DNA from 2 places in the Shewanella psychrotolerans genome. Region 2 is predicted to be linked to the other one. Evidence: predicted binding sites of a transcription regulator. Region 2 holds the regulator's gene; the other holds the start of a gene.
The links. The regulator MetJ, encoded in region 2, represses methionine synthesis genes. The targets are predictions, from matches to a motif close to TAGACGTCTAGACGTCTA.
Positions count from the first base shown of each region.

Region 1 (5,251 bases), 1.7 Mb from region 2:
TCTAACCCGTATCACTCTATGCTGTAATCTTTTGCGGGAATTAAACATAACACAGTACGCTGGCCTATTGGCACGTTGGCATTTGGGAAAACAATGGCTTCACTTGGGGCCTCAACTTTAATATCTCTTCCCCCCTCTTTTGCTAATACATAGCCCTTAGGAAAAGTGGTGAAGTTCTCCACATTATTCGCAAATGTAAATTCAAAGTCATCAAAATGCTTATTAATAGAACGATTGACTTGATAAAGATTGAGCTTGCTCTCATCAAATGAGTCTAACTCTAGCGCTTGACCTGTGATCAAGCGGCACAACATCTCTTTTAAGGCGATATACCGTGTCATATCATTTTGACCCATAGGCATCACCTTGCCCAGCTCGATAGTAAATGCTTCGGCTTGGTAGCTATTCCATGAAAAATAGCTAAAGGTGGTGGTTGGCTCATGATGAAACAGCACAGTTTTGATGCCACACGCCGCAAGAAACATTAACTGCTCCTGACTATAAGGCTTCGCACCACGGTAGGGGTAAATGGCAAACTTCTCATGTTTTGAGCCACGTATTGCGGTATGCAGATCGTAATGACAACGTGGCCCGGTTGCTTTGATACTATTAAAGAACTTGCCAACATACTGCTCAAGTTTTTTAGCCCGCACCCGCTCAGCGTTCACTAGACCTTCCCCCTGCGAATGGGCACCACTAAAGAGTCTATTGAGGTTTTCTTCTACAAAGCGGGTGCCATTGAGAATAGCTGGAGGATTGCCAATAAGAAATAAAATTCGATGACGGCACACGAGTTGACCCGTCAGCAACGCCATGATCAGGCTATTACAGAGTTCAATCGGGGCGGTTTCATTACCATGTACTGCAGAAGAGATCACGATACTTTTTACTTGATTTTCAGGTGTATTTGCAGATTCAAGGCGGGGCTCGAACACAATAACCCCAGTATCCCATACCTCAACGTCGGTATGTTCGTCGACGCTAAATGACAGTGCCTCATCGATAGATTTAGGGTTAGCAAGTGTGAATTGCAAAAAGTCTTTCGACAAATTCAGTGCGTGTGACACAAGAAAACTCCTTACATTTATCATTCCTTAAGGCGCTTATGATCAGGCGCTTAAGGGATGTGTCCTTTGATTTATTAGAATTATAATCAGCGAGTGGCATAGTATCATTTAACGGAAAAGACAGCTATTTATCCACGAATATCAAACGTAGAAACCCAATATTAATAGCAAAAATGCTCTTGCATTACTATTGGTAGTAGTGCCAAAATAAGGACATCTAGCCATCTAAACGGATAGAAGCATAAAATTTGACTGCTAATATTAGACGGTGGCATTTAAACAAAGGTTAAACGCTAGCTATATCACTTATCAGCTTTTAATCGGCCACGATTTGGTTAGTAGGTCTCTAGCGAATACGTATCATGGGGTAACGAGTAATGGCTTTAGCGACATTTGGTGCAGGGTGTTTTTGGGGCGTTGAATACTTCTTCAAGCAAATAGAAGGTGTAACAACAGCAACCTCTGGTTACATGGGCGGTGACGACAACGCAGCCACTTATGAGCAAGTAAAAGCGGGCAATAGCGGTCACGCTGAAGTGGTCCAAGTTGAGTATGATGAAACACGCGTAGATTATGAACAACTACTCGCGGTATTTTGGTCTAATCACAACCCGACTATGCTCAATATGCAAGGCGGTGACATTGGCCATCAGTATCGAAGTGCGATCTTCTTCCATGACAAACAACAAAAAGCGCTAGCTGAGAGCGCTAAACTGGCGCTTGCTCGTAGTGGAAAGTGGGGACAGAGACCCATAGTGACCGAAATTGTTCCTGCAGTCACCTTCCACAGAGCTGAAGAGTATCACCAGAACTACTTAGAAAAGAATAATCTTCCATCCTGCCACCTGACCTACTAAACCACCTCACTGAATAAAACTTAGTGACGAATAAAAAGACCCCATCGAAATAGATGGGGTCTTTGTCGTTGTTTCTAATTGCTGGCAACTAAGTCATTTTTAATATTTGACTATAACGGTCACTGTGGCTGACACTATGTTAACAGGGTGTCAATCATCTCTTGTGCTTGGGTCAATACCTGCTCGAGATGGTCACTGGACACAAAACTTTCACCGTAGAGCTTAAACAGTGCTTCAGTTCCCGACGGGCGCGCCGCAAACCAAGCATTTTTTGTCACTACTTTTATGCCACCAATGGCAGCTTTGTTACCGGGTGCGTGAGTAAGCACATCAGTAATCGCGTCACCCGCAAGTTGGTCACAGCCTAATTGCGTTGTAGTCACCCGTTCGCTAATCAGTTGATTAAACTTAGCTTTACGCTTTGGTTTTACTGGACTATCAACTCTTTGATAAAAACTCTCGCCATGACGCTCTACCATCTGCTGATATAGCTGCGCTGGTGTATACCCGGTTACCGCTAAGATCTCTGCCGCCAACAACGCCAAAATAAAGCCATCTTTATCGGTACACCAGGTACGGCCATCACGCTGTAAAAATGCCGCCCCCGCACTCTCCTCTCCGCCAAATGCAAAGCTTGCGTCCGCGAGGCCGTCGACAAACCATTTAAATCCAACAGGGACTTCACTCATGGTGCGTTTTCGTTCGGCGCAAACCCGATCAATCATCGCACTCGAAACAAGGGTTTTACCGATAATGAGATCCACAGACCAATCGGGGCGATGCATTAATAGATACTCAATCGCAACGGCCAAATAATGGTTAGGATTCATCAAACCTGTGCCAGGGCAAACAATGCCGTGGCGATCATAATCTGGATCATTACCCACACAAATATCGAAATCGTTTTGGTGTTCGAGTAACCCCGCCATCGCATAAGGTGATGAACAATCCATTCGGATCTTGCCGTCCTTATCCAATGTCATAAAGCTAAATGTGGGGTCGACTTTGTCGTTAACCAGTTCAATGTCGATATCGTAGCGACTGGCGATCTTACTCCAGTAATGGATCCCCGAGCCGCCTAGAGGGTCGACGCCAATCTTTATTCCAGCTTTGCTAATTGCTTGCATATCGATAACATCATCGAGCGCGTCAATATAAGCAGACATAAAGTCGGTCTCTACGATCAGCGCTGTGTGGACAGCAATTGAATAGCTGAGCCTTTTAATACCTTCGAGCTGTTTTGCTAAATAATCATTAGCACGAGATTCAATCCAAGCAGTGATGTCGCTTTCAGCAGGTCCGCCATGGGGCGGGTTATACTTAATGCCGCCATCTTGAGGCGGATTATGTGAAGGAGTGATGATGAGTCCGTCAGTTAAGTCTGCCGGTTTATCTCGATTTGCGCGAATAATGGCATGAGATACCACTGGTGTTGGGGTAAACTCATCATCTTTTGCGACTAAAACTTGTATCGCATTGCCGCTAAGCACTTCGAGAGCGGTTATGTAAGCCGCTTGAGACAGTGCATGAGTGTCGATACCGACAATCATCGGCCCAGTGATATTAGCCTGCTGCCGATAATCAACAACAGCTTGTACAATCGCGAGAATATGTTTTTCATTAAAGCTCTTGCTAAATGCGCAACCACGATGACCTGATGTGCCAAAAGTCACCTTTTGTGCATCAATGCTAACATCTGGTGAGAGCCGATAATAATGGCTCATCAATTTAGGAATATTAACCAAATCCGTTTGTTGTGCAGCTTGCCCAGCGCGTTTATCTATCGCCACCATTGACTCCTATCGTGAATATGCGTGATCAAAAAACAAAATACATCCTAAGCGCTAAATATTACTAATTATCGATTCAATTTGCGCTTCGCTTACACCAAATTGCAATAACACTTCAGTTAATATGGTGCGCTTTTTAGCGGTGTTATTATTGGTCGTCACCCAAAACCCACTATTACCGATCTCTTTAGGATTGGCGGATTTACTGGCTTTGAGTAGCGATTCTTTTGAGGTTGCAAAGTAGAGGCGATCTCTGCCTTGGATCTGTAGCACCTGATCAAACTGCTGTGGCATTGCGTTATAGATGGCTTCAAGGCTATAAAGAAAACGACCTACGGCACCTTTCTGCTGAGCTAGCAACTCTTTATCTATTAGAGTCTCGATTGAATTAACCGATATTGCGACTTCAGGTCTTGTTGTCGTTGATGTCTGCTTATTTTCTAAGCTCGGTTCACTTATCTGTTTCGGCGTTTTCACTGGAATCGTTTTAACATCTAATCCGAGTAGTCGGCGTAGGATCTCTGAAGCACTCTCCCCTATGCGCTCGGTTTTGCTTGCGATATGGCGATATAGCTCTTCATCAATCTCAATATATTTCATGACCAAAATCTTCCTTAGAAAGTGAAAATTAACTCGTTCTTATTGTTTATAAACCGATCCGTACACCCTTGGCTCAGATCCGTTCCAGTGTATGCCAACTGCCCTTATAGAATAAAGAGCGATCGCACTAAATTTATCGCAGATCGTCGTTTGATCAATAAATTAACGATCATTTGCTGAAAAACCATTCAAGTGATATTCATCGATTTTCATAGTACTGTCATTTAACAGTATTTACAGGCACAATTTGACGCAAATTTTCAACAAGCTAACTCATGTCGACTCTCAACTATCAAATATCGGGTAATGGCACGCCGGTGATTCTGATCCACGGCTTGTTCGGCAACTTAGATAATCTTAGAACACTGGCTAACGCATTGACCGATCACCAGGTTATACGGGTCGATGTGCCTAACCATGGCCTAAGCCCACATTGGCAGAAGATGGATTACCCCTCTTTAGCGCAAGCGATGACGCAATTATTAGACGAGTTATCGATTGACAGCGCACACTTTATGGGCCATTCAATGGGCGGTAAAATCGCGATGGCGGCGGCGCTACTTAACCCTCAATATGTAAAAAGCCTTGTGATCGCAGATATCGCCCCCGTTTCCTATAATCCACGGCATCAGCTCGTTTTTGCCGCGCTTAATCAGTTGGATCTTAAAAATTTACGTAGCCGCTCACAAGCGTTAACCGAACTGCTCAATAGCGGTATAGATGAAGGCACAGCGCAATTTTTACTGAAGAACCTGCAAAATGATGACGCAGGTTTTAGTTGGAAGATGAACCTTGCGGGCTTACAAGCCTGTTACGACAAGCTCATCGGTTGGGATCTGAGTGATGACAATTTGCCCGCAAATGAGTTACCGTCAAATAAAATTTCGACCGAGCTCAGTTATACAGGGCCAAGTCTTTGTATTCGCGGTGGTGATTC
Region 1 is NZ_CP080419.1:2,281,427-2,286,677, forward strand. It holds gene astE (succinylglutamate desuccinylase) at 12-1,067, opposite strand; gene msrA (peptide-methionine (S)-S-oxide reductase MsrA) at 1,445-1,924, shown strand; gene pgm (phosphoglucomutase (alpha-D-glucose-1,6-bisphosphate-dependent)) at 2,059-3,714, opposite strand; gene seqA (replication initiation negative regulator SeqA) at 3,769-4,314, opposite strand; gene K0I62_RS10100 (alpha/beta fold hydrolase) at 4,590-5,251, shown strand, end outside.
Region 1: a site for MetJ is predicted at 1,286-1,303, ahead of msrA (peptide-methionine (S)-S-oxide reductase MsrA). Genes of this name have one in related genera too.

Region 2 (5,251 bases):
ACCCCAATACGCTTTCTTGGCCCCGCACAGCGGCGATGTACTTTCTGGGTTAACAGATTAACCTGCGCCTTAGGCACCAAGGTCACCAAGCTCAAACCATCATTACATAAAGGGTGAGCATCACGACTTAATAATCGCGAGAAACCACGGCGGTATAGTCCGGCATCGGCACTAACTAGCGCAACAAGACCAAGATCTTCACGCATTTGCAGCTCGTCAATCCCCAAGAATTCACGATTCGCTTCAAATATGGCTAATGCCTGCTTCTGGTTTTCATGGGTGAAAGCAAGCTCTGCTCGTCCATGGGCAAGCGACCAGTAGGCGAGTGGTGTCAAGCCCGCGTGAGCAAAACAGTTCAGTAACTGAGGTAACTCGGCATTTAGCGTCAAATAAAATAACGATACGCTAGGCAAACTCGTTACCACAGGCGCGCTAGCAGAAGAACTCTTAGGTGCAATTAAGGTAAAGTCAGTATGAGGCGCGTAACTTGAGCGTACAGCAAGACTCACTTCGGTATCAAATAGTGGCTGCAATGTACGATTATGCAGTACAGGTGAACCTAGGTGGGCCAAGCGGTTAGCTTCAGTTAAAGACATACTCTTTAGCAGTTTAGCATCGTTAATACGATTAGGATCTGCGTTAAACACCCCTTCGACATCGGTCCATATAGTCACCCGCTCGATATCTGCAAGACTGGCAAATAAGGTGGCACTAAAATCTGAACCATTGCGCCCCAGAAGCAAGGTTTCCCCTCTATCGTTGGCACAAATAAAGCCGGTGATCACTAGTCGTTCATTAGGATGCTTATTAAGCAAGTTTTGTACTTTACGCTTAGATTGCTCAATACGGATCTGCGGCACGGCACCTTCATCAGCGACCAATAAGGTACGAGCATCGACATCGGATGCGACTACACCAGACTCTCGCAGCAATGCAGCTAATAGTCGCGAAGACCAACGCTCACCGAAACTGACCACTTGATTACGCTGATAATCATTTAATGGGTCAATCGAGAGTAAGCTCGTTAATTGTGCTTTATCGGTCGATAAACGCTCACGTAAACTACGGGCTTGTTCATTAGAGAGTAACTGTTCAATTAAATTCTGTTGATAGCTAATCAATACTTGCAGCTCTTCTTGCCACAGTTGATTAGATTCACTTAGGTCGAGCAGCTTATATAAAAAATTTGTACTCTTACCCGCAGCAGAAACCACAATGAGATCATCGCTATGGCCATGAGTAAGAAGAATATGAGCGACACGGCGGTAACAATCTGCATCAGCTAAACTAGAACCACCAAATTTATGCAAATGACATCGTGTCATTTTTTGCTCCTCAATACCTTTAACAACTTACTGCTTCAGCAGCATCTAGACCCGCCAGAATATCAGCAACCAAATCATCACCATCTTCGATCCCCACAGACAAACGAATCAGAGTATCTTTTACTCCCGCTTCAAAGCGCGCTTCTGGGTCCATCGCTCTGTGGGTCATGGTAGCAGGAACTGCAACTAAGCTCTCTACCCCACCAAGACTTTCGGCCACTGAAAAGTATTTTAACTGATCTAAAAACGCAATAAGCTCTGATTCTCCACCTTTTAATTCAAAACTGAGCATAGCGCCAAAGCCTCTTTGCTGTTTTGCTGCAATCTCATGCCCAGGATGCTCTGTAAGCCCTGGATAATATACCTTGTCAACCGCAGGGTGAGATGTCAGCAGCGCCAGTACCTTCTGTGCATTTGCTTGATGCTCGCGAATTCTTATTGGCAAGGTACGTAAACCACGCAAAGTCAGATAACTATCAAAAGCTGAGCCAGTTAACCCTAAGGTATTAGACCACCAATGCAGCAGTTCGCCGAGCTCAGCATCTTTTGCGACAACCGCTCCGCCGACCACATCACTGTGACCATTGATATATTTGGTGGTTGAATGAATAACAATATCTGCGCCAAGTAATAAAGGTTGCTGCAAAATAGGAGATAAGAAGGTGTTATCGACCACAACCAGTGCACCGACACCGTGACATGCGTTCGCTATTGCTTCGATATCAACCACGCGTAACAGTGGATTAGAAGGCGTTTCTAGCCATACCATTTTGGGCTGCTGAGCGATCGCTGCCTCTAACGCTTTAGGATCGGTTTGATCGACGACAATAAGCTTAAAAGCCCCTTTCTTTGCAAGATTGGTAAACAGACGATAACTACCACCATAACAATCGTGAGGCACGATCAGCAGATCATCAGGCCCAAGCAAGCTAGTTACCAATGTAATGGCTGCCATACCGGTGCAAGTCACCACACCTGTTGCCCCTCTCTCTAATTCAGCTATCGCATCGCCCAAAATAGATCGAGTCGGATTCCCCGAACGGCTATAGTCAAAGTCGCGGGGATTGTTATGACCATCAAAAGCGTAATTTGTCGACAGGTAAATGGGAGGTACAACAGCACCATGTTGAGTATCCGACTCAATACCGGTACGAACCGCTGCGGTGGCTAGTTTTCGCTCTGTCATCTATTGCTCCTAAAATCGATACGCTAACAGTCATCTATCACAAAGAGATGTCTGGACGTCTAAATGTACCTAAGCAACTCGTCACCGTCAACATATTTAGACGTTTAGACGTCCAAACATTTAGAAATCTATTTGCAATTCACAAAAATTAAAGGCAATAATTTGACTGTAATTTGTAAGGGTATAAAATCTGCCCCGAATTTGAGAATTTACAGGTGAGTCGATGACTGAGTGGAATGGCGATTATATCAGCCCATATGCTGAACATGGTAAGAAGAATGAGCAAGTGAAAAAAATCACTGTTTCTATTCCTCTAAAAGTACTTAAGGTATTAACCGATGAGCGAACACGTCGTCAGGTAAATAACTTACGCCATGCCACCAACAGCGAATTGCTCTGCGAGGCATTTTTACATGCCTACACTGGTCAACCTCTTCCCCATGACGATGACTTGTCAAAAGACAAGCCTGACAGTATCCCAGCTGAAGTAAAAAAGTTAATGACAGAGATGGGTATCGAATGGGAAGAGCTAGAGTAATACGCTCTACTCACCAAATTGCCATCTAAAAAGGGATCCATTAGCGATCCCTTTTTTGTCTATCCCACCTGCCAAATGGAGTAACCGTGGCTGACTTGTTCATCGATCCTACGATCTTAGTGCTCGCCTCATTGATTATATTCATAGGTGCGTTAACTCAAAGTCTTATCGGTTTTGGCTTAGCCGTTGTCGCCTCGCCACTGCTTTACCTTGTCGATCCTAGTCTGGTTCCTGCTCCAGTAATTTTGATGGGATTTTCCATCTCACTGTTAACACTTTTTAGAGAACGAGGCTCACTTGAGTTTAACGGTCTGCAATATGCGCTAATTGGACGAATTCCAGGGGGTATATTAGGTGCTTCGCTATTGCTATGGGCACCACAACCCATATTAGGTTTAGCCATAGCAATTATTGTGGCACTGGCAGTATTGCTAAGTTTACTTAAATTATCTCTTCCTATCACGCGAACTAGCTTATTTGCAGCAGGTATATTGTCTGGTATTTTTGGTAATATTGCCGCCATTGGCGGGCCACCATTAGCGATCTTACTGTCAGGAAAAGACGCCAAACAGTTCCGAGCAGCACTGTCGGCATTTTTTATTTTCAGCTCAACTATAGCGCTCATCATTTTAGGCTTCAGTGGCCTGCTGACATTACACCACTTTTATATTTCGTTACTGCTATTACCATCGGTTATCTTAGGGTATTTGCTGGCGAATCGACTCATTGGGCGAGTAGATAAACATAAAACACGGATCATGACACTCTGTCTTTGTAGTCTCAGCGCAATCATCTTAGCAACTAAGTCCATTTTGGAGATAAGCAATTAATTTATAATATGTTATCGTCAAACTAATATCAAAAAAGCTGAGACAATCACTTGCCTCAGCTTTTATCGTTTTTAATTATCAAACTTAAAAATGATAAGACGTTTGAAGCACACCGCCAATAACATCATCGCTACCCATCATGCCGGTTAAGTCGAAATTGAATGAACGGCCAACGGTAAATCCCGTGCCAATGGAATAGATGTCAGCGGTCGAATCCTCAAGGTCATGACGATATCCTAAACGTAAGGCAAACCAATCGGTTGCTTTTATTTCACCGCCAACACGCCAGTACTGGGTGCTATCGATCTCATCAAAGCGCTTATTTTTATTGAGATCTATATCTGTCGTTACGCTAAATCTATTCCACCCATAAGAAACCCCTGCGGTATAAAGCGCCTCAACTCGATAAGTAAATTGACGCCCCAGTGACTCGACAGTATCCACTTTCTGGCTGATCAAATTACGACCAGACAAACCAACAACCATTCCTTCTAAGGGCTGCATTGCGACACCGACATCTAAGTTAATCGCGGTCTCCTTGTTACGATATTTTTTATCATCGAAATCACCCGCATCGAAATCATTAGCACTAATGACATAATTGTATGTATCAATACGTTGTAACTTAGGCGATATTCCGACAGCTATCGGCATGTTAACTATGGATAGAGGAAAGCTAAGTGCAACCCCTAAATCTGAAACTGCACCAGCGATAACGGCCCCCTGGGAATCCAGATCAGTCAAGGCGGGAGGACTATTGGGATCGATATTTTCCAACAAATCTAAATCACTTTGCTCTATCGCAGCGACACTCACCGCATCAATATACGTTTTATAGAATACTGCCATTGGCATGCGCTTAGTGGGCAATACCACAGAGAAACCGAGCCCTGCGCTAACATAAGCACTTTCATCTTCTAAAGATTGTAAATCACCGATTAGCGCCATTTTATAACTCTCAACTCCTGCCGCATCGGCTGCATCAATAGCGCTTTCTAATCCATCATAGGACAGCTGAAGCGCATCAAATTGATCGCTTAGGTTATCTACATTGGCGGCATCGGCTCCCAACGCAGGTAGCATCACCAATCCGCCAGAATATTTTGGCGCATGCACAGCTAATAATGCTGGATTGATAAAGGCGGCCCCCTCACGATGAGAAGAAGCAACACTGGCACCTCCCATCGCATCACTGCGTGCTTCATAATATTGTTGACCAGCGAATGCCGATACAGACAAACCTCCCAACACCATGGTAAATACCGTATTAAGGAACTTCATTCCATTCACCCTAATTTTTTTATTTTGATTCTCCTGCCGCTCGATTTTAAAGATAGTTCATCATCAGCATATTGTGGACGATTTATGCCCT
Region 2 is NZ_CP080419.1:582,872-588,122, reverse strand. It holds gene K0I62_RS02660 (bifunctional aspartate kinase/homoserine dehydrogenase II) at 1-1,325, opposite strand, end outside; gene metB (cystathionine gamma-synthase) at 1,345-2,511, opposite strand; gene metJ (met regulon transcriptional regulator MetJ) at 2,735-3,049, shown strand; gene K0I62_RS02645 (sulfite exporter TauE/SafE family protein) at 3,145-3,879, shown strand; gene K0I62_RS02640 (conjugal transfer protein TraF) at 3,964-5,160, opposite strand.